3 regions of the Lysinibacillus sp. NPDC048646 genome follow, and region 2 is predicted to be linked to each of the others. Evidence: riboswitches for the same ligand, from Rfam matches in the RefSeq annotation. Region 2 holds a riboswitch; each other region holds the start of a gene.

The links. Region 2 has a riboswitch for lysine ahead of ACQKII_RS13890 (transporter substrate-binding domain-containing protein). Riboswitches for the same ligand answer to the same signal wherever they lie in the genome.
Region 1: it holds a riboswitch for lysine, as region 2 does, so the genes downstream of both, ACQKII_RS20735 (amino acid permease) here and ACQKII_RS13890 (transporter substrate-binding domain-containing protein) in region 2, are expected to answer to the same signal.
Region 3: it holds a riboswitch for lysine, as region 2 does, so the genes downstream of both, ACQKII_RS16010 (aspartate kinase) here and ACQKII_RS13890 (transporter substrate-binding domain-containing protein) in region 2, are expected to answer to the same signal.

What each region holds. Positions count from the first base shown of each region.
Region 1 is NZ_JBNNLZ010000027.1:783-6,737, reverse strand. Features, by position in the region: gene ACQKII_RS20740 (Nramp family divalent metal transporter) at 1-724, shown strand, start outside; gene ACQKII_RS20735 (amino acid permease) at 1,105-2,568, opposite strand; lysine riboswitch at 2,772-2,948, opposite strand; gene ACQKII_RS20730 (CynX/NimT family MFS transporter) at 3,128-4,333, shown strand; gene ACQKII_RS20725 (nitric oxide synthase oxygenase) at 4,374-5,420, opposite strand; tRNA gene ACQKII_RS20720 (tRNA-Glu) at 5,660-5,731, opposite strand; tRNA gene ACQKII_RS20715 (tRNA-Asn) at 5,733-5,809, opposite strand; tRNA gene ACQKII_RS20710 (tRNA-Ile) at 5,814-5,890, opposite strand; tRNA gene ACQKII_RS20705 (tRNA-Gly) at 5,898-5,955, opposite strand, start outside.
Region 2 is NZ_JBNNLZ010000012.1:31,387-37,341, reverse strand. Features, by position in the region: gene odhB (2-oxoglutarate dehydrogenase complex dihydrolipoyllysine-residue succinyltransferase) at 1-373, shown strand, start outside; lysine riboswitch at 599-784, shown strand; gene ACQKII_RS13890 (transporter substrate-binding domain-containing protein) at 904-1,755, shown strand; gene ACQKII_RS13885 (amino acid ABC transporter permease) at 1,955-2,680, shown strand; gene ACQKII_RS13880 (amino acid ABC transporter ATP-binding protein) at 2,693-3,424, shown strand; gene ACQKII_RS13875 (DUF6501 family protein) at 4,011-4,208, shown strand; gene ACQKII_RS13870 (toxic anion resistance protein) at 4,301-5,356, opposite strand; gene ACQKII_RS13865 (5-bromo-4-chloroindolyl phosphate hydrolysis family protein) at 5,353-5,955, opposite strand, start outside.
Region 3 is NZ_JBNNLZ010000015.1:68,579-74,533, reverse strand. Features, by position in the region: gene sdhA (succinate dehydrogenase flavoprotein subunit) at 1-146, opposite strand, end outside; gene ACQKII_RS16020 (succinate dehydrogenase cytochrome b558 subunit) at 211-825, opposite strand; gene ACQKII_RS16015 (YslB family protein) at 1,097-1,531, shown strand; gene ACQKII_RS16010 (aspartate kinase) at 1,672-2,898, opposite strand; lysine riboswitch at 3,279-3,457, opposite strand; gene uvrC (excinuclease ABC subunit UvrC) at 3,499-5,289, opposite strand; gene trxA (thioredoxin) at 5,377-5,688, opposite strand; gene ACQKII_RS15995 (amino acid permease) at 5,831-5,955, opposite strand, start outside.

The DNA.
Region 1 (5,955 bases), on a different contig from region 2:
AGCACAGCCGCATTGGAGCGATGTAGCAATAGGGATTTTCACACCACAATTTGAAGGTGTCGACTCACTATTACTTGCAACAGGTATTCTAGGAGCAACAGTTATGCCACACGCGATATATTTACATTCTTCCTTAACGCAAAGCCGCATTGTTGGACGAAATGAAGCGGAAAAACGCCGTATTTTCCGTTTCGAGTTTATCGATATTGTCATAGCAATGATAATTGCAGGTGCGATTAATATGAGTATGCTAATCATTGCAGCAGCTGTGTTCCATACACAAGGGTTAGTAGTTGAGGATTTAGATATAGCCTATAATGGGTTACGTGATGCACTTGGTCCGATGGCAGCAGTCTCCTTCGGTCTAGGACTTCTCATTGCAGGGCTTGCAAGCTCTTCTGTCGGGACATTGGCAGGGGATGTTGTCATGCAGGGCTTTATTCGAAGAAAAATTCCATTGTACTTACGCCGTGCAATAACTATGATTCCTCCAATCGCCATTATTGCCTCTGGTGTCAATGCAACCTACGCACTTGTTCTAAGTCAAGTCATTCTGTCATTCGGTATTGCTTTTGCTCTTGTTCCCCTTGTCATGTTTACAAGTAAACGGGACATTATGGGCAGCCTTGTCAATCATCGTGTAACAACAGGACTAGGTTGGATTGTTGTAGTAATAGTTGTTGCGTTAAATATATATTTACTATGGGAGACTATATTTGCTTAAAAAAAATGCCCGGTGCTCTAACAATTTAAAATTGTTAAAGTTCCTGGCATTATCTTGTATCCGAAACGTTCAATATTCAGAATTGTTCGCGAATTGTTTGTGTGCCAGGCACCCTTAGACAAATCCCTCCATCAATAAAAAATTCTCCACCATTTCACGAATGGCTAATATATGTTTTTGCATAACGTGCACCTCTTCTTAAGAGAAACTTTTCACAAATCGTTACCACTCATAAAATCTATTCGAAATGTCAATATAACCTTCCATATCTATAATACCTTACCATATATAAGAAATTAGGCATTTTTTTATTTCATACAAAAAAAGCTACCCGTTAGTCATATTACAATGACTTACAGGATAGCTCCATTGTCTATCTCTTATTTTTCCACTGTTAAATCACAGTCCTTAAGTGGAATCATTTTTGTTTTATTTTTCACTTTAAAGCCAATCCATAATGCCAAAAACAGTGGTATGCCAATGTAGGATACAAGCATGCCGTACCAGTCAATCGTTTCACCTGTAAAGGCTGTGTAGTTTTGACCAACTACAACAATCATACAAACCGTAAACGCAAAAATCGGACCAAATGGATATAGCTTCGCTTTATAGGGTAGTAATTTAAAATCTAAGCCTTGAGCCTCGAAAGCTCTACGGAAACGGTAATGGCTAAAGGCGATACCCAGCCATGCTATGAAGCCTGACATACCTGAGGCATTTAGTAACCATATATAGACAACCCCATCACCAAAAAATGACGCCAGAAATGCTAGACTGCCTACTGCTAATGTCGCCATTAAAGCATAAATTGGAATCCCGCGACGACTTAACTTCATGAAGACTTTTGGTGCATGCCCATCAACTGCTAATTGCCATAGCATACGAGATGATGCATATAGACCTGAGTTCCCCGCTGAAAGCATTGCTGTTAAAATAATGGCATTCATCAGTGAAGCTGCAAAGGCAATACCTAATCGATCAAATACGAGTGTAAATGGAGAAACCGCAATATCTTCAGATAGTAAACGTGCATCGGTAAATGGAATAAGCATACCGATTGCGGCAATCGCTAAAATGTAGAACAAAATAATACGCCAGAAAACAGATTTCACGGCCTTAGGAATATTTTTTCCTGGATCGTCTGTTTCTCCCGCTGTAATTCCGAGTAGCTCAGTCCCTTGGAACGAGAATCCTGCTGCTAAGAAGATACCAAATGTAGCAAGGAAGCCACCATGGAATGGACCATCACTAATAAAGAAATTTGTGAAGCCTACGGGTGCTTGCCCACCCAAAATACCAAATATCATCAGAATACTGACAATAATGAAGATAATAACCGTTGCCACCTTTATCATGGCAAACCAATATTCACTTTCACCGTAGCTTTTTACTGATAAAAGATTAAATGATAGTACGATGGCAATAAACAATACCGTCCAAAGTGCTGACGAGCTATCTGGGAACCAGTATTTCATAATTAATGAAACAGCTGCAATTTCTGCTGCAATCGTAATTGCCCAGTTATACCAGTAATTCCAACCAAGTGCAAAACCAAGAGCTGGATCTACAAACTTACTTGCATACGTACTAAACGACCCCGAGGATGGCATATAGGCAGCCATTTCCCCTAAGCTTGTCATTAAAAAATAAACCATAATGCCGATTAAGGCGTAAGCAAGCAATGCTCCACCAGGGCCTGCCTGTGCAATGGCACCACCACTAGCTAAAAATAGCCCAGTACCAATTGTACCGCCTAACGAAATCATTGTTATATGACGACTTTTTAATTCTTTTTTCAGCTTTGGTGGTTTATGTCCAAGCTGATTCACTTTTATTTCACTCACGTTAAAGCTTCCTTCCTTTTATAAGAGGCACCCAAATTCACCTCGACGTAATTGTACCCATTGTTTTCGCACATCATAACACTTGCGAATCAGGCACAGTAAAAAGCGTCCTATCAATCCGCGGAGATTCTATTTTATACCAAATAGAAATAAAAAACGCCATCACATGAACGTTGTGATGGCTAAGTAAATCCCCAGTTCTTTCAAATGATAGCGCAACACGTCATTCCAACGTGACAGTTCTGTTCCTTTCGGAAACAGCCCCAGCATGAGGTTTTCAAGTCCCCTCACACTTCGGCGGTATTTCCTTTCAGCTAACATCTTTAATGCTTGTCATTTCCGTTAGCGTACTTATAAACACCGCGACCTCTACCTCAATACAAACATGAGGCATGTAATTATTAAATTTATGATGTTATTTAGTCTATCATATGACCTTTGACATTTCAATAACAATAATAATGTTCATTATTTTGTGAATTTTCTACTATTTTTAATAGTGCGGTAAAGTGGTATAGTTGTTCGAATTATTAATGTTTTAAATCAAGGAGGACTTATTTTGGCAACTAATGAACATTCTACTTATCCTAGCAAAAAAATTAGCTGGAAGGGAAAAACTCTGTTACTTGTCATCGGTGTTATTTTTATAGCTTCTACATTACGGATGCCATTAACTGTCGTTGGTCCAATTATTTCCTTCATTCGTCAAGGTCTTGGCATTTCCAATGTACTCGCCGGCTTTTTGACAACAATTCCATTATTAGCATTTGCGATTATATCACCGTTTGCCCCAGTGGTTGCACGCAAATTAGGTTTAGAATTGACATTGTTTTTATCAACAATCTTACTAGCATTTGGCATTGTAACTCGATCCCTTGGTACAACTGCATTACTCGTTCTCGGAACGATACTAATTGGGGTAGCGATTTCTTTTGGTAATGTGCTTATACCAGGTTTACTGAAACTGAAATTTCCTTACCACGTTGGTTTCCTAATGGCATTCTACACAGTGTCTATGAATCTTTCAGCAGGCGTAGGTGCTGGTGTTAGTTATCCAGTAGCCAATTCTTCTCTTGGTTGGCAAGGAGCTCTCGCAGTAGCTCTTATTCTAGTTGCCTTTACAATTTTGGTTTGGATACCACAATTAAAATCAAATAAACCTGAACCTGCTGTCGCATCTACGAAAACGCGTATACCTTTATGGAAATCACCTGTAACTTGGGCTGTAACGGGGGCAATGGGGTTACAATCACTCATATTTTATACAACGGCGGCATGGATACCTGAAATTTATATTGCCCAAGGACTCGCTGCCGACCGTGCTGGTTGGATGTTTTCAACAATGCAGTTTTCACAGATACCTATGGCGCTAGTTGTACCTATTATTGCAAGCAAAATGAAATCCCAACGCCCACTGGTCATAATTTTTACAGCGTTTTATTTAATCGGCTTTATTGGTTTAGTTATAGAATGGACAAGTCTTGCAGTCCTTTGGATGGTGCTTCTTGGCTTAGCCGGAGGAGCTTCATTCGCGTTAGCGATGATGTTCTTCACTCTGCGTACACGCACGGCCTACGAAGCAGCTGATTTATCAGGCTTTGCACAATCTATTGGCTATTTACTAGCAGCAGTTGGACCAATCTTATTTGGTTATCTGCATGATTTATTTGGAGACTGGAACATCGCTGGCTGGCTCTTCGTCGTGGTGGCAACGCTACTCTTCTTCTGTTCTATGAGAGCCTCTAGGGATGAATATGTAAATTAAATAGGGCAGCTCATTGCTTATGATGAGCTGCCTCTTCTATTTAATAAGGGGGCTTCTGATAAAAATAGTTTGGCGTATTGTAAACATTGACATAAGGCTTGTGAAAAATATGTGTTGCAGCAGGCGATAGGGGCGGAATTAGCCACGCCCAGTTACCTGTTAGATCTCTTCCTGCCTTCTCTTCTGCTTCTTCAAACAACTTAAACTGTTGTGCTGCCGTATGATGATCCACAATGCTTACACCGTTTTCTTTAAAGGAATGAAGCACTGCAATATTCAACTCAACTAAAGCACGATCTTTCCATAGTGATACCTGCTTTGTCATATCAAGACCAAAAATTTCTGCTATCGCTGGTAGCATATTATAGCGGTCTTGATCAGCTAAATTGCGTGCACCTATTTCTGTGCCCATATACCAACCATTAAATGGTGCCGCTTGAAAATCGATTCCCGCCATTTGGAAGCGCATGCTCGATATAATTGGTACAGCATACCATTTTAAGTCAAGCCCCTCGACCTTAGAATTTTCTGGGTGACGAATTGACACCTCTAATATATATTCATGTGGGATTGTAAATACCTGTGGTGCACGATTATCCACCTGCACAATAAGAGGCAGTACGTCAAACGCCGTTCCCTCACCTTGCCAGCCTAGTGATTTACATATTTTTGTAAAAGCAATGGAATGTGAATCACCAATGATCCCTTCCTCGGTTTCATAACCTGCATAACGAATAAGCTGATGATTCCATATACGCACACGTTGTGATGCAAACACCGTAATCGTCGGCCGGATTTTCCCATCATTTGTTGCATACTGAATATGTGCAAGTAATGTTTCAAAAATTGACTGTTCATCTAAGATGTCTCGTGCATCAACTACATGTAGCGATTGCCAAAATAAGCGACCGATGCATTTATTACTATTGCGCCAGGCTACCCGTGCTCCAAAGATTAGTTCTTCTGTTGTCGGGTTATATTCTCCCTCAGATTCTACCTGTTGTAATCTATTTACCAGCCATGTTTCAGGCTCATTTTGTTCTGATTGATAAAGTGCTAAAAACCGCTGTACCTCTTGTAATTTCATGTCGATTTCCTCCATCTACCCTCATATTAGAGCAATGGAACTAGATTCACCACGAAAAAATCTACTAGAAAACATACATATTGTATATATGAAATACTTTGTTCAAATTTAAACTCTGACTCTACTCTTGCATCCATACCTTACAGCAAAAATACAATGGGAATAAAACTGTTCACACTTCTGTCATCCATGGTAGTGCTCAAAAAAAAGCATGTAGCAACAGCGTGCTACATGCTAGATGACCCGTACGGGATTCGAACCCGTGTTACCGCCGTGAAAGGGCGGTGTCTTAACCGCTTGACCAACAGGCCTTGGCTCCGAAGGCAGGACTCGAACCTGCGACAACCTGATTAACAGTCAGGTGCTACTACCAACTGAGCTACTTCGGAATAATGGTGGGCCTAAATGGACTCGAACCATCGACCTCACGCTTATCAGGCGTGCGCTCTAACCAGCTGAGCTATAGGCCCCCAATTTTGGAGCGGGTGATGAGAATCGAACTCACGACATCAGCTTGGAAGGCTGAGGTTTTACC
Region 2 (5,955 bases):
AGTTGTACGTGATGCTGACCGTAAAAACTTTGCTGAAATTGAAGATTCAATTGCAGACTTGGCGAAAAAAGCACGCGACAAAAAATTAGGTTTAAGCGACCTATCTGGTGGGTCATTCACAATCACTAATGGCGGTGTATTCGGCTCATTAATGTCAACACCAATTATGAACGGTACACAAGCAGCGATTCTTGGAATGCACTCTATTAAAAAACGCCCTGTTGAAGTTGATGGAGAAGTAGCTATCCGTCCAATGATGTATCTAGCGTTATCTTACGATCACCGTATTATCGATGGTAAAGATTCTGTAGGTTTCCTTAAAACTGTTAAAGAATTACTTGAAAATCCAGAAGATTTATTGTTGAATTCTTAATAATAGTAGTATACTCCTCCATCACTTTGGAGGAGTTTTTTATCATGGATGAGTAAATATATGGTATTTTTTTAACTAACAACATTTGGATATAATAGAAAAATACTAGAAAATATCCGTTGGAATTAAAACATTAGTCTGAAAAATGATAAAACTTTCTTGACGCATAGACTATTTTTATAGTAGTATCTAATTATCAATTAAATAAACAAACCTCACGTTCCTTTGTGAGGTAGAGGCGCGATATTTATTAGTTCATTGTTGAGTTTAAGCAAGCGAGGACGCAATGGAGAAGGAAATGTCGCCGAAGTATAAAAGGAGCTCATACTTTTATGCTGGGTCTGCAGTGAATAAGTGCAGGACTGTCCTAGTAGATATAATTCCAGTTTACTAGGTTGTGCTATCTCGGATACATGGAAATTATAGTGAGGATTTGGGCAACTGTCAATAAAGGTACGACCTAAGTTCTGAACTTAGGTCGTTTTTTTGTACAGTTGCTTTATTTTTTTACAGAAAAGGGGGAGTTTTACATGAAAAGAAAATGGTTGTTATTTATGTTAGCCGCTATGACTGCAATTTTATTAGCTGCATGTGGTACTAGCGACAAAAAAGATAAGACGACTGGAGATGCTGGTACAGATGAAGAAGGTGGCGAATTCCGTGTAGGGATGGAAGCTGGCTATCCTCCATTCAATTGGACACAGCAAGGTGATGCAAATGGTGCTGTGAAAATCGCTGATAATGCTGAATATGCAGGCGGTTATGATGTACAAATGGCGAAAAAAATGGCTGAAGGTTTAGGAAAAGAATTAGTAATTGTGAAACTTGAGTGGGACGGTCTAGTGCCAGCTTTACAATCAAATAAAATTGATGCCATTGTAGCGGGGATGTCTCCTACAAAGGAACGTAAAGAAACAATTGACTTCACAGAAAACTACTATACATCAGATTTTGTTATGGTTATTAAAAAGGGTAGTAAATATGAAAATGCCAAATCAATCCAAGACTTTTCTGGTGCAAAGGTTACATCTCAATTAAATACTTCTAACTACGAAGTTATCGATCAAATCAAAGGCGTTAACAAACAAACAGCAATGGAAAACTTCTCAGCAATGCGTGTGGCGTTACAAGCTGGAAAAATCGATGGCTATGTAGCTGAACGTCCAGAAGGTATTTCAGCTGCAGCTGCAAATGAAAACTTTGCATTTGTGTCATTTGAAGAAGGATTTGATACAGATATCTCAAATACGTCTATTGCAGTTGGTTTACGTAAAGGTGATGCTAATTTAGATAAAATCAACGAAATCCTAAAAGGTATTTCTGAAGATGATCGACAAAAAATTATGGAAGATGCAATTCTTCAACAACCAGCAGCACAATAATATGGATGCACGGGCTAATCAGTAGCCCGTGTAATCTATCTTTACTTCTATTCAGTGAATCCACATTGAATAAGTAGTAATGTCTTGGGTAATTGTCACATAATTTGAAAGAAGCATGCACAATTCAAATTTAAGACTCGATTAAGACCAGGGCATAAATGATATGAACAAGCAACAAGAAGTTGTTAGGAGGAGCATCATGAGTTTTGAATGGATTATTTCTATAATAGAAAACAACTGGCAAATGTTTTTACGGGGCGCTTATTATACGTTACTTATTTCAACAATTAGTACAATTATTGGTGCATTCATCGGATTTTTCATCGGAATTATGCATACCATTCCGACACGTAAAAAGAGCGTAAAGCATTACATTTTAAAGCTTTTAAACTTTATACTGACATGCTACGTTGAGTTTTTCCGTGGTACACCAATGATTGTACAAGCAATGGTGGTATATTACGGATTAGATATTGCTTTTGGTATTGATATGCACTTTATTACAGCTGGTATTTTAGTAGTTTCGCTCAACACGGGTGCATACATGGCTGAAATCGTGCGTGGTGGGATTGTCTCTGTTGATAGAGGACAGTACGAGGCAGCATCTGCAATTGGTATGAATCATTTCCAAATTATGATGCATGTCGTATTACCACAAGTTGCTCGTAATATTTTGCCTGCTACAGGTAATCAATTAATCATGAATATTAAAGATACAGCGGTATTAAATGTTATTGGTGTTACGGAATTATTCTTTCAAACAAAATCTGTTGCCGGCAATAATTTCCGATATTTTGAATCGTTCTTCGTCGCATGTGTGCTGTACTTTATCATGACATTTACAGCATCTCGTATTTTACTATATGTAGAAAAAAGACTTGATGGCCCAGATGCTTATCAAAAAGAACAGAAAGAGACATTATAGGGGGACGCACAAATGGCAGTCATTCAAATTGAACATTTAAGTAAATCATTTGGACGTAACCAAGTGTTAAAAGATGTGAATTTTCAGGTAGAAAAGGGAGAGGTAGTTTGTTTAATCGGTTCTTCAGGATCAGGCAAATCAACACTACTTCGTTGTATTAATTTACTGGAAATACCAAGTGGTGGCGAAATTATCTTCAAGGGCGAAAATATTTTAGATGAGAAGCACAATATTCAAAAATATCGTACACATTTAGGCATGGTGTTCCAGCAGTTTAATTTATTTAATAATCATAATGTCCTTAAAAACTGTACAGTTGGTCAAATAAAGGTGTTAAAACGCTCGAAAGAGGAAGCGGAGAAAACGGCTTTAAAATACCTTGAAATCGTTGGTATGGCGCAATATGTTAATGCGAAGCCTCGTCAGCTATCGGGTGGCCAAAAGCAACGTGTCGCAATTGCACGTGCTCTATCCATGAATCCTGAAGTAATGCTATTTGACGAACCGACTTCAGCACTTGATCCAGAAATGGTAGGCGAAGTATTGAAAGTAATGCGTCAATTAGCCGATGCGGGCAATACAATGCTTATCGTGACACATGAAATGGAGTTTGCGAAGGAAGTTGCAGATCGTGTCGTATTCATGGATAAAGGTGTCATTGTAGAAGAGGGCTCACCATCTAAAGTATTAGTAAATCCAGAACACGAACGAACAAAAGAGTTCTTAAAACGAACTTTGAAATAAAGTGAAAGTTTTCATCGGATGTTGTCAAGGGATAACCAATACCTCGGTGCCGATTTAGCGAGACGGGTAACATGAAAAATATGAATAAGTGAGCCGTTTTACAGGCTCACTTATTTTCTAGAATTCCATTCTGAATACAAAACAAAGCAAATCACAAATGCAATAGCAATGATAAAAAACCATTGCGGTACACCACCAAAGCTCATTAACAAACACCTCTTGTATGAATTGTATCAGGTTTAAATGGACATGCAAACAGTCTTTGCAGACAAAATATGAACTTCTATGGTTTTTTTCTCCACAAAAGCACGAAAATCGTATAAAATAGAGTGAAACATAATCGATGGGGTATTATTCATCACTCCAGCGATTATATTTAGGAACTTAGGTGAAGAACGCCACATCCGGTGGCACCACCTACGTGACCAACATCTTGTTGGCCAGAACCAATTCGGTACTAAGGGGTGTTTGATTGCCCAGTTCGAAGTATTACTCATACTTCGTGTTAAGTGAGCACTGAACACTCATTCGTGCAGGATAAAAATTTGACGTTAGCCAAGTGCTAGTAAAGAGAGGTAAAGAGATTATGTTACATTTAAAATGGAAAGATGCACCAACACTACGCACAGTCACTTGCAAACATACTAATGCATCAAAATACTTAGTTTCAAACGTATTAACAGTAGGAAAAGAATATGAAATAAAAAATGAAACAGAAGAATTCTTATTCATTATCGACAATACTGGGAATATTGGCGGATACTATAAAGATTATTTTGGATGAGTAAATAAGAAGGGGTGTCTCAAATTTAATGTTGAGACACCCCTTCTTTCTATTTAAGGTGTATATGCACTTATGATGATTACGTTGCGCTACTATCTCTTCAGTTCAGTTACATCCTGGAGCTGCTGCTTTTCTTTTTCTGTCGCTGTATGCAGTGCAAAGACATCTTGAATAGCTGATCGAAGCTCGCGTTGTGTTTCTTTAAACTTCGTTACCTGTTGTTCAAAGCTAGAGCTAGTAATGCGATCATTTGTACGTGCCAGTCTTTCCTCTAGTTGTGCATAATGATTATCCATATTCATCGATAACATCATTGCCAGTTGATTTTTCCAAAGTGGAATCAGTGTGACAATTGAAAATTCAATTTTTTCTGCGAGTGTATGATTCGCTTTCTGAATCATACGTATTTGTGGTGCTGTTTGTAGGGCTACCTGCTGAGAAACCTGTAAATCATAAATTCGTTGATCAAGACGTTCAATTTGTTCAGCAAAATCATTGAGCTGTTGGATAATAAGCGGTTGTTTATTCGTTTCAGCACTTGCTACTTTTGCTGGCAATTCTTTTTCGATAACTTGCTGCTTCTTCATTTGCCCTGCTGCAATGGCAGTGGCTAACTCCTCAAAAAATCCTTTATTATGCGAATATAATTGTTCGAGCATGTCTACATCATCAAAGAGTTGGAGCTGAGCACGCTCCAGCTGCACACCAATACGCTCCACTTGAATACTAATGCGTTCAAACTCAGTTAACGTTTGTTTAACTGTAGGACCCGTTTTACTAAACATTTTTTTAAAGAAGGACGGTTTCTTAGGTTCTAAGGCAGCGGGATCGACACGGTCCAACGTTTGCATTAAAGAATCAAGCATTTGGCCGATCTTTGTGACGTCCTTTTGTTTAACCTGCGCAAGCATGCGATCGGCAAATTGAGAGAGGGAACGCTGGGAACCTTGCCCTAATGATAAAACAGATTCGAAATTAGCAAGGTCAATTTGACTAGCAGCTAGCAGCGCGCGACTTTGCGCAAGAGGCGATAGCGTTTCATATGTCGCCATCGCCTCCTCAGTTGTTGCTTCTAAATAGGTATGCACTAGTGGTGAAACACCTTGTAAGGTATCTAAATGAAAAATACGCTCGCTATTTGCTGTCACTTATCATCGCCCCGCCATTCTAGCTGTGCTTTCCGTTTACTAGTGGAACGATTAGCGAATTCAATTTCCATTTGAAGATGATCGATATCATTTGAAAGCGCATCTTTTAAGTCAATTTGAATGGTATCATTTAAATCCGTTAATGTTTCTCGTGTCTTTGACAAGGTGATTTGGATTTCTTTATCCTTTACAGGTTGTTTTGAAAGCATTGTGTATTTATCAGTTAATTCTACTGCCGAAGGAAGGTGCGCATAAAAAAATTGTTCAACATTATAAAACTTACGAGGGTCTGTCTTGACCATTTTGACAATATTTTTTGAAATTCGTGTCATTTCAAGTAATTGTTTAAAGGCTGCAACAGAACGAACGCGTAAATAGTTTTGACTTAATGATTGAATATGCTTATTTGCTGTTGAAATTTGTGAATCAATATGTTTGTATTCTTCCTTTGAAATACCTGCTAATTGCATGACTTTCTTTTTTTGGCTATGTTTCAGCAACTTGGTACTCGTTGCGTAAGTTCCAGCGAACAATAAACCACCAAGGAAGATTCCTGGATTTGCCGCAATTGCTGCGATAGAAACAGTTGATAATGATAA
Region 3 (5,955 bases), on a different contig from region 2:
ATCCCGCCTTGCGCACATACAGAGTGTGAGCGTTTTACAGGAACTAATGAGAATAAATCAACTTCAGTACCAACTTCAGCTGCTTTAATCGTTGCCATCAGACCGGCTAGACCGCCGCCGACAACAATTATTTTGCTTTTCGCCATGATTATTTCTCACTCCTCTTAAAAAATTGCAATGATTGCATGTCCTCTTTTAGTTTTCACGTACTTACACAAAAGCTAAAATTGCAGCCACACCCATAACACTTAGAATTACGAAAATAATGTTTGTTACATAAGTAGCAATCTTTTGAGACTGAGGAGATTGTATAATACCCCAGCTTACTAAGAATGACCATAACCCATTTGCTAAGTGGAAAGTTGCTGATAAAATACCAACAATGTAGAATCCAAGCATGAAGGGATTTGCAACAATTTCTGCCATCATGTCATATTCAACTTGCGTTCCAAGTGCTTTTTGAATACGTGTTTGGAAAATATGCCATGCAATGAAAATCACTAGGAATACACCCGTGAAGCGTTGTAATGAGAACATCCAGTTACGGTATGTGCTAAAACGGCCTGTATTTGGTGTAGCTGTAAAAGCAATGAACACACCATAAAAAGCGTGGAACATTAATGGAATATAAATAATTACCCATTCCATTAGTAACAATAGAGAATGTGGAACTAATTCCATTTTCCCTGTTGCATCATTGTAAGCTTCTTCACCGCCAACAGCAGTGAGGTTCAATGATAAGTGGAACGCCAAAAACAAACCTACTGGAATGACACCAAGTAGAGAATGTAAGCGGCGCCATAAAAACTCTCGATCTTTCGACAAGACTGTTACCCCCCTTAGTACTTAAAATAGCACAACAAAGAAGTCACCATTTTGTAAATGAAACTTCATTGACTGTGTATTTCATCATGGTACAATATTATGACATGTTTATTGTACTCTCAAGAGCTACGAGCGTCAAGGTAACTCGGAGTTTTTAACAGTCCTTATTAAAGTAATAATCTAGTACATGGTGCGTCATTTTTTCTCGAAAAATCCATCTTTACATTAACACCCCTAAATTATAAGAAAATTCTAAGAAAGAAGGATATCAATGTTAAATACTCCATCTCCTACAATCTCATCATTTGGATATGAGATAATTCGCGATCATATTCTATCTTCCATCCTTGGTAAACATGAAGATGACGTGCTTTATTGGGCTGGAAAAGAGCTTGCTCGGAAGTTCCCATGCAAAAGTCAAGAAGAAATTATCGCATTTTTCGCAGATGCCTGCTGGGGTACTCTAGAACTTACGAAAGAATCGAAGGATGGACGTATCTTCCATTTAACAAATGAGCCTGCACTTTTACAACTTAAAAATCGAAGCTTTCGACTTGAAGCAGGATTTATAGCTGAGCAGATCCAGCAAGCAAAAGGCTATTTGACTGAGTGCTACGATGAAAAACGTGAAAAGCATCAGCTCGTCATGTTTACCGTCAAGTGGGATGTGAAAGAACGTATCATGAACACTATTCCGACAGAGTAACGAAAAAGGATTGCCATTCCTAAATTGTGAATGGCAATCCTTTGTTATTTTACATTTGAGCCTATCGGAAGTTACGCCCAAAGTTAAAAATTGTTGTAAACATACAGGCTGTGATATTGAATTCTGTCACTCGACCATTCTTAAACTTGAAGCGCTTCTGCTAAATTAAATTCCGCATGTAAGGCATTAGCTGCATGAATCATATCATCCTGGGGTACAACAACGGAAACCTTAATTTCCGAGGTACTTACCATTTTCACGGGGATGCCTTCACGACGTAAACAATCAAACATACGTGCAGCAACACCTGGATTGGACGCCATACCTGAACCGATAATCGATACTTTCGCTAAACCAACTTCAAAATCAGCAAAGCTAAAACCCAATGATAATTTACTATTTTCTAGAACGTTTAGAGCCTCTGCAAATTCCTCTTTCAAAATCGAAAACGATACTGACGGCTTCAAGCCATCAATAATGGCTTGTACAATAATATCAACATTTATGCGATTCTCTGCCAATACTGCAAATATATCTGCTAATGACGCATCTGAATAGGCATCATACCCGACGGTTAAGCGAATAATGTCTGATTCGAAAGCAACACCACGAACGATTAAATTTTTTTCCATTTCAACTTCCTCCTTTAATAAGGTTCCTGTTATGTCCTCCATGCTCGAACGAATAATAACAGGGATTTGGAACTTTTTCGCTAGCTCCACTGCATGTGGATGTAAAATATGTGAGCCTAAATTTGATAATTCTAACATTTCATCATAAGAGATTTCCTTTAACTTTTGTGCTGCTAAAATATGACGTGGGTCAGCAGTATAAACCCCGTCTACATTCGTGAAAATATCTACTCGTTCAGCATGAATAGCTGCAGCGATGGCAACCGCTGTCGTTTCCGCCCCACCTTTACCAAGTGATGTAATGTTCTGACCATCATCAATGCCTTGTTCACCAGCAACCACAACAATTTGCCCCTGCTCAAAATGTTTTTCAATACGCTTAACATCAATTTCTTCGATACGTGCGTTGCGGTGCTTGGCATCAGTTTGTATACCTGCCTGCCAACCGGTTAATGACACCGCATCGTAGCCTACTTCCTGAAGAGCAATGGCGAATAACGCACTTGCTACTTGTGAGCTCGTTGAAAAAAGCACGTCTAGTTCACGCTTTGAAGCATCGTCCGATAAATCGTGAGCCATTTTTGCTAATTCCTTGGTCGTATGCCCCATAGCTGCTGTCACAACCACTACATCAAGCCCCCGCTTTTTTTCGGCAATTGCCTTTTTCGCGACCTCCCGAATACAATCAGTTGACGCTATCGCCGGACCACCAAATTTTAGTACAATTTTCGCCATCGTTATCATTCTCCTTCTAACTCAATTACACCTCGGCGTAACTGTATATTTATTGTGGATTGCACGAACACAATTCACGACTTTCAAAACCCGCGACATCCATCCGAGGCATTAGCCAACACGAAGTTGGTCACTTTAGCATCGCCGCTGCCGCTACGTTACCACTTCACTTTCGCGTAGATTGCAGTAGGAGGAAGCGCTGTTAGCCTAAGATCCACAAACGGTATCACCGTTGTATAGTAAAACGTTTTGGCATTCATCACTCACCTTGATAAATAAAAAACTGAATAATATAAAAAAATCGTCCTTAGAACATCAAAAAGACAGCCCTCACTTAACGTGAAAGCTGCCTGCAACATGTACAATATGAAAGCTTGCGCATGTGTGATAGCTCTCCGAAACCTCAAGAATCGACAGTCTTACATCTCTTAAATGCAAAACCAGCAAAGTATCGGAAACAACGATACTTCACTTCGGCAAGCTTCCCTTTCACACATCCTCAAAGGGTTTGTCCACCCTCCAATGTGCTACTATTAAACCTTGCACCTCTATCATCACTAAAATAGTGAATATTCTATTAATATTTACGTTAGCATATGTCTAGTCCTTTGACAATGCTTGTTGCTGAAAATAAGCATAAATATTGTTAGCTAAATGGACGGGCATGCCTGCTTCTTGTAATGCGAGCTCACTCGCCTCTCGTATTTTCTTCACCGAACCAAAATGCTTTAGCAGCTGTTGCTTTCTCTTCGGTCCAATGCCCTCAATTTCATCGAGTACCGATTGGATCGCATGCTTCTCGTGTTGTTGCCGGAGGAATGTAATTGCAAAGCGATGGACCTCATCTTGAATGCGTTGTAATAAATAAAATCCGTCACTCGTTCGTTTTAATGCTATAACCTCTGGCGGACCCCCAAATAAAAGCTGTGATGTATTGTGCTTGTCATCTTTCGCTAAGCCAGCAATTGGCATGACAAGGCCAAGCTCATCTTCTAGCACTTCTCGCGCAACTTCCATTTGACCTTTACCACCGTCAATTAGTACTAAATCGGGCAATGGCAAGCCTTCCTTTAATACCCTAGTGTAACGGCGACGAATCACTTCCTGCATTGCCCCATAGTCATCATGCTTGGCAGCTGTGCGTGTTTTGTACTTACGATATTCTTTCTTAGCTGGTTTTCCGTCAACAAATACAACCATTGCCGAGACAGCATCTGTGCCGTGCATATGACTATTATCAAATGCCTCAATGCGCAGTGGGGTTGATATGCCCATCGCTTCACCGAGTGCCTCACATGCACCTATCGTTCGCTCCTCTTGTCGTTCAATGAGTTGAAACTTAGCCGTAACAGCAATCTCCGCATTTTTTGTAGCCAAATCAACTAGTTCTTTTTTCTGTCCGCGCTTTGGCGTAAGCACCTTCACATCTAGTAATTCCGTTAAAATTGTTGCATCAATGGACTGCGGAATAAAAATTTCTTTCGGTTTAATATGTTCAAGCTTCTCATAAAACCGCCCAACAAATGTTAAAAACTCTTCCTCCGCATCCTGATAAATTGGGAAAATTGAAACATCTCGCTCAATCAGTTTACCCTGTCGCACAAAAAAGACCTGTACACACATCCAACCCTTTTCTACCGCATAGCCGAATACATCTCGGTTTGTCGTATCACTTGACACAATTTTTTGCTTTTGCATGACTGTATCAATATGAGTAATTTGATCGCGAAATTCCTTTGCTCGTTCAAACTCTAAGTGTTCAGCAGCTGCAAGCATTTTCACTTCAAGCTCTTTTTTAACTGTTTCAACGCCGCCATTTAAAAACTTCGTCATTTCCTCAATCAGGTCGTGATAAATCTGTGCATCAATATCTTTCACACAGGGTGCTAAGCATTGCCCCATATGATAGTACAAGCAGACCTTGGACGGTAATTGCACACATTTTCTAAGTGGATATAAACGATCAAGTAGCTTTTTGGTTTCACTTGCAGCATATGCATTTGGATACGGACCAAAATACTTCGCCTTATCTTTTTTAACCTTCCGTGTCGTAATCAGACGCGGATATTTTTCATTCGTAATTTTTAAATATGGATACGTTTTATCGTCTGTTAGCATGACATTGTATTTCGGATCATGCAATTTGATGAGATTAAGCTCTAAAATAAGTGCCTCTAGGTTTGAAGATGTCACAATATACTCAAAATCCTCAATTTCGCTAACAAGGCGCTGTGTTTTTCCCTCATGCGTTCCAGTAAAATAAGAGCGTACACGGTTCTTAAGGATTTTGGCTTTCCCTACATAGATAATTGTGCCCTGCCTATCCTTCATCAAATAGCAGCCAGGCTGATCTGGTAAAATGTCAAGCTTGCGTTTGATTAAATCATTCATCGCCTACCTGCCCCCCTTTCCTTATATTATATAACGAAAAAAAGCCGCGCACATCTAAAGATGGCCCGGCCTTTCCTTCGTTACTTATTAAGCGTGTTTAGCGATGAAATTTTCTAACGCTTCTTTCGGTTGGAAACCAACTGTTTTGTCTACTAATTCACCATTTTTGAACAATAGTAGTGATGGGATAGACATGATTTGGTATTGCGCTGCAGTACCTTGGTTGTTGTCAACGTCTACTTTTACGATTTTAGCTGCGTTACCTGCAGCGTCCATTTCTTCAAGAACTGGTCCAATCATTTTACAAGGTCCGCACCAAGCAGCCCAAAAGTCTACTAGTACTAACCCTTCTTTAATATCATCTTGGAAAGTTGCATCTGTTGCATGTACAATTGCCATTTGAAATCCTCCTTAATCTTACTATGCTTGTAGTATAGCATGGATAAATTCGCTTGAGCGAACAATCTGCCTAGATTACATAATTTATGAAAAACGAGGATAATAGAGTCGAAAAAGGCATTAAGTTGATTTACTTTGTCAGCTAATTTTCTTGAAAACGACCTTTATACACGTAAGTTAACGTAATAAAGATGTAAATGGCTAATGTAATACCTGTTACGATAATTGATGTTGTAAAAATAATGCCAATCAGGATTGCACTTAATG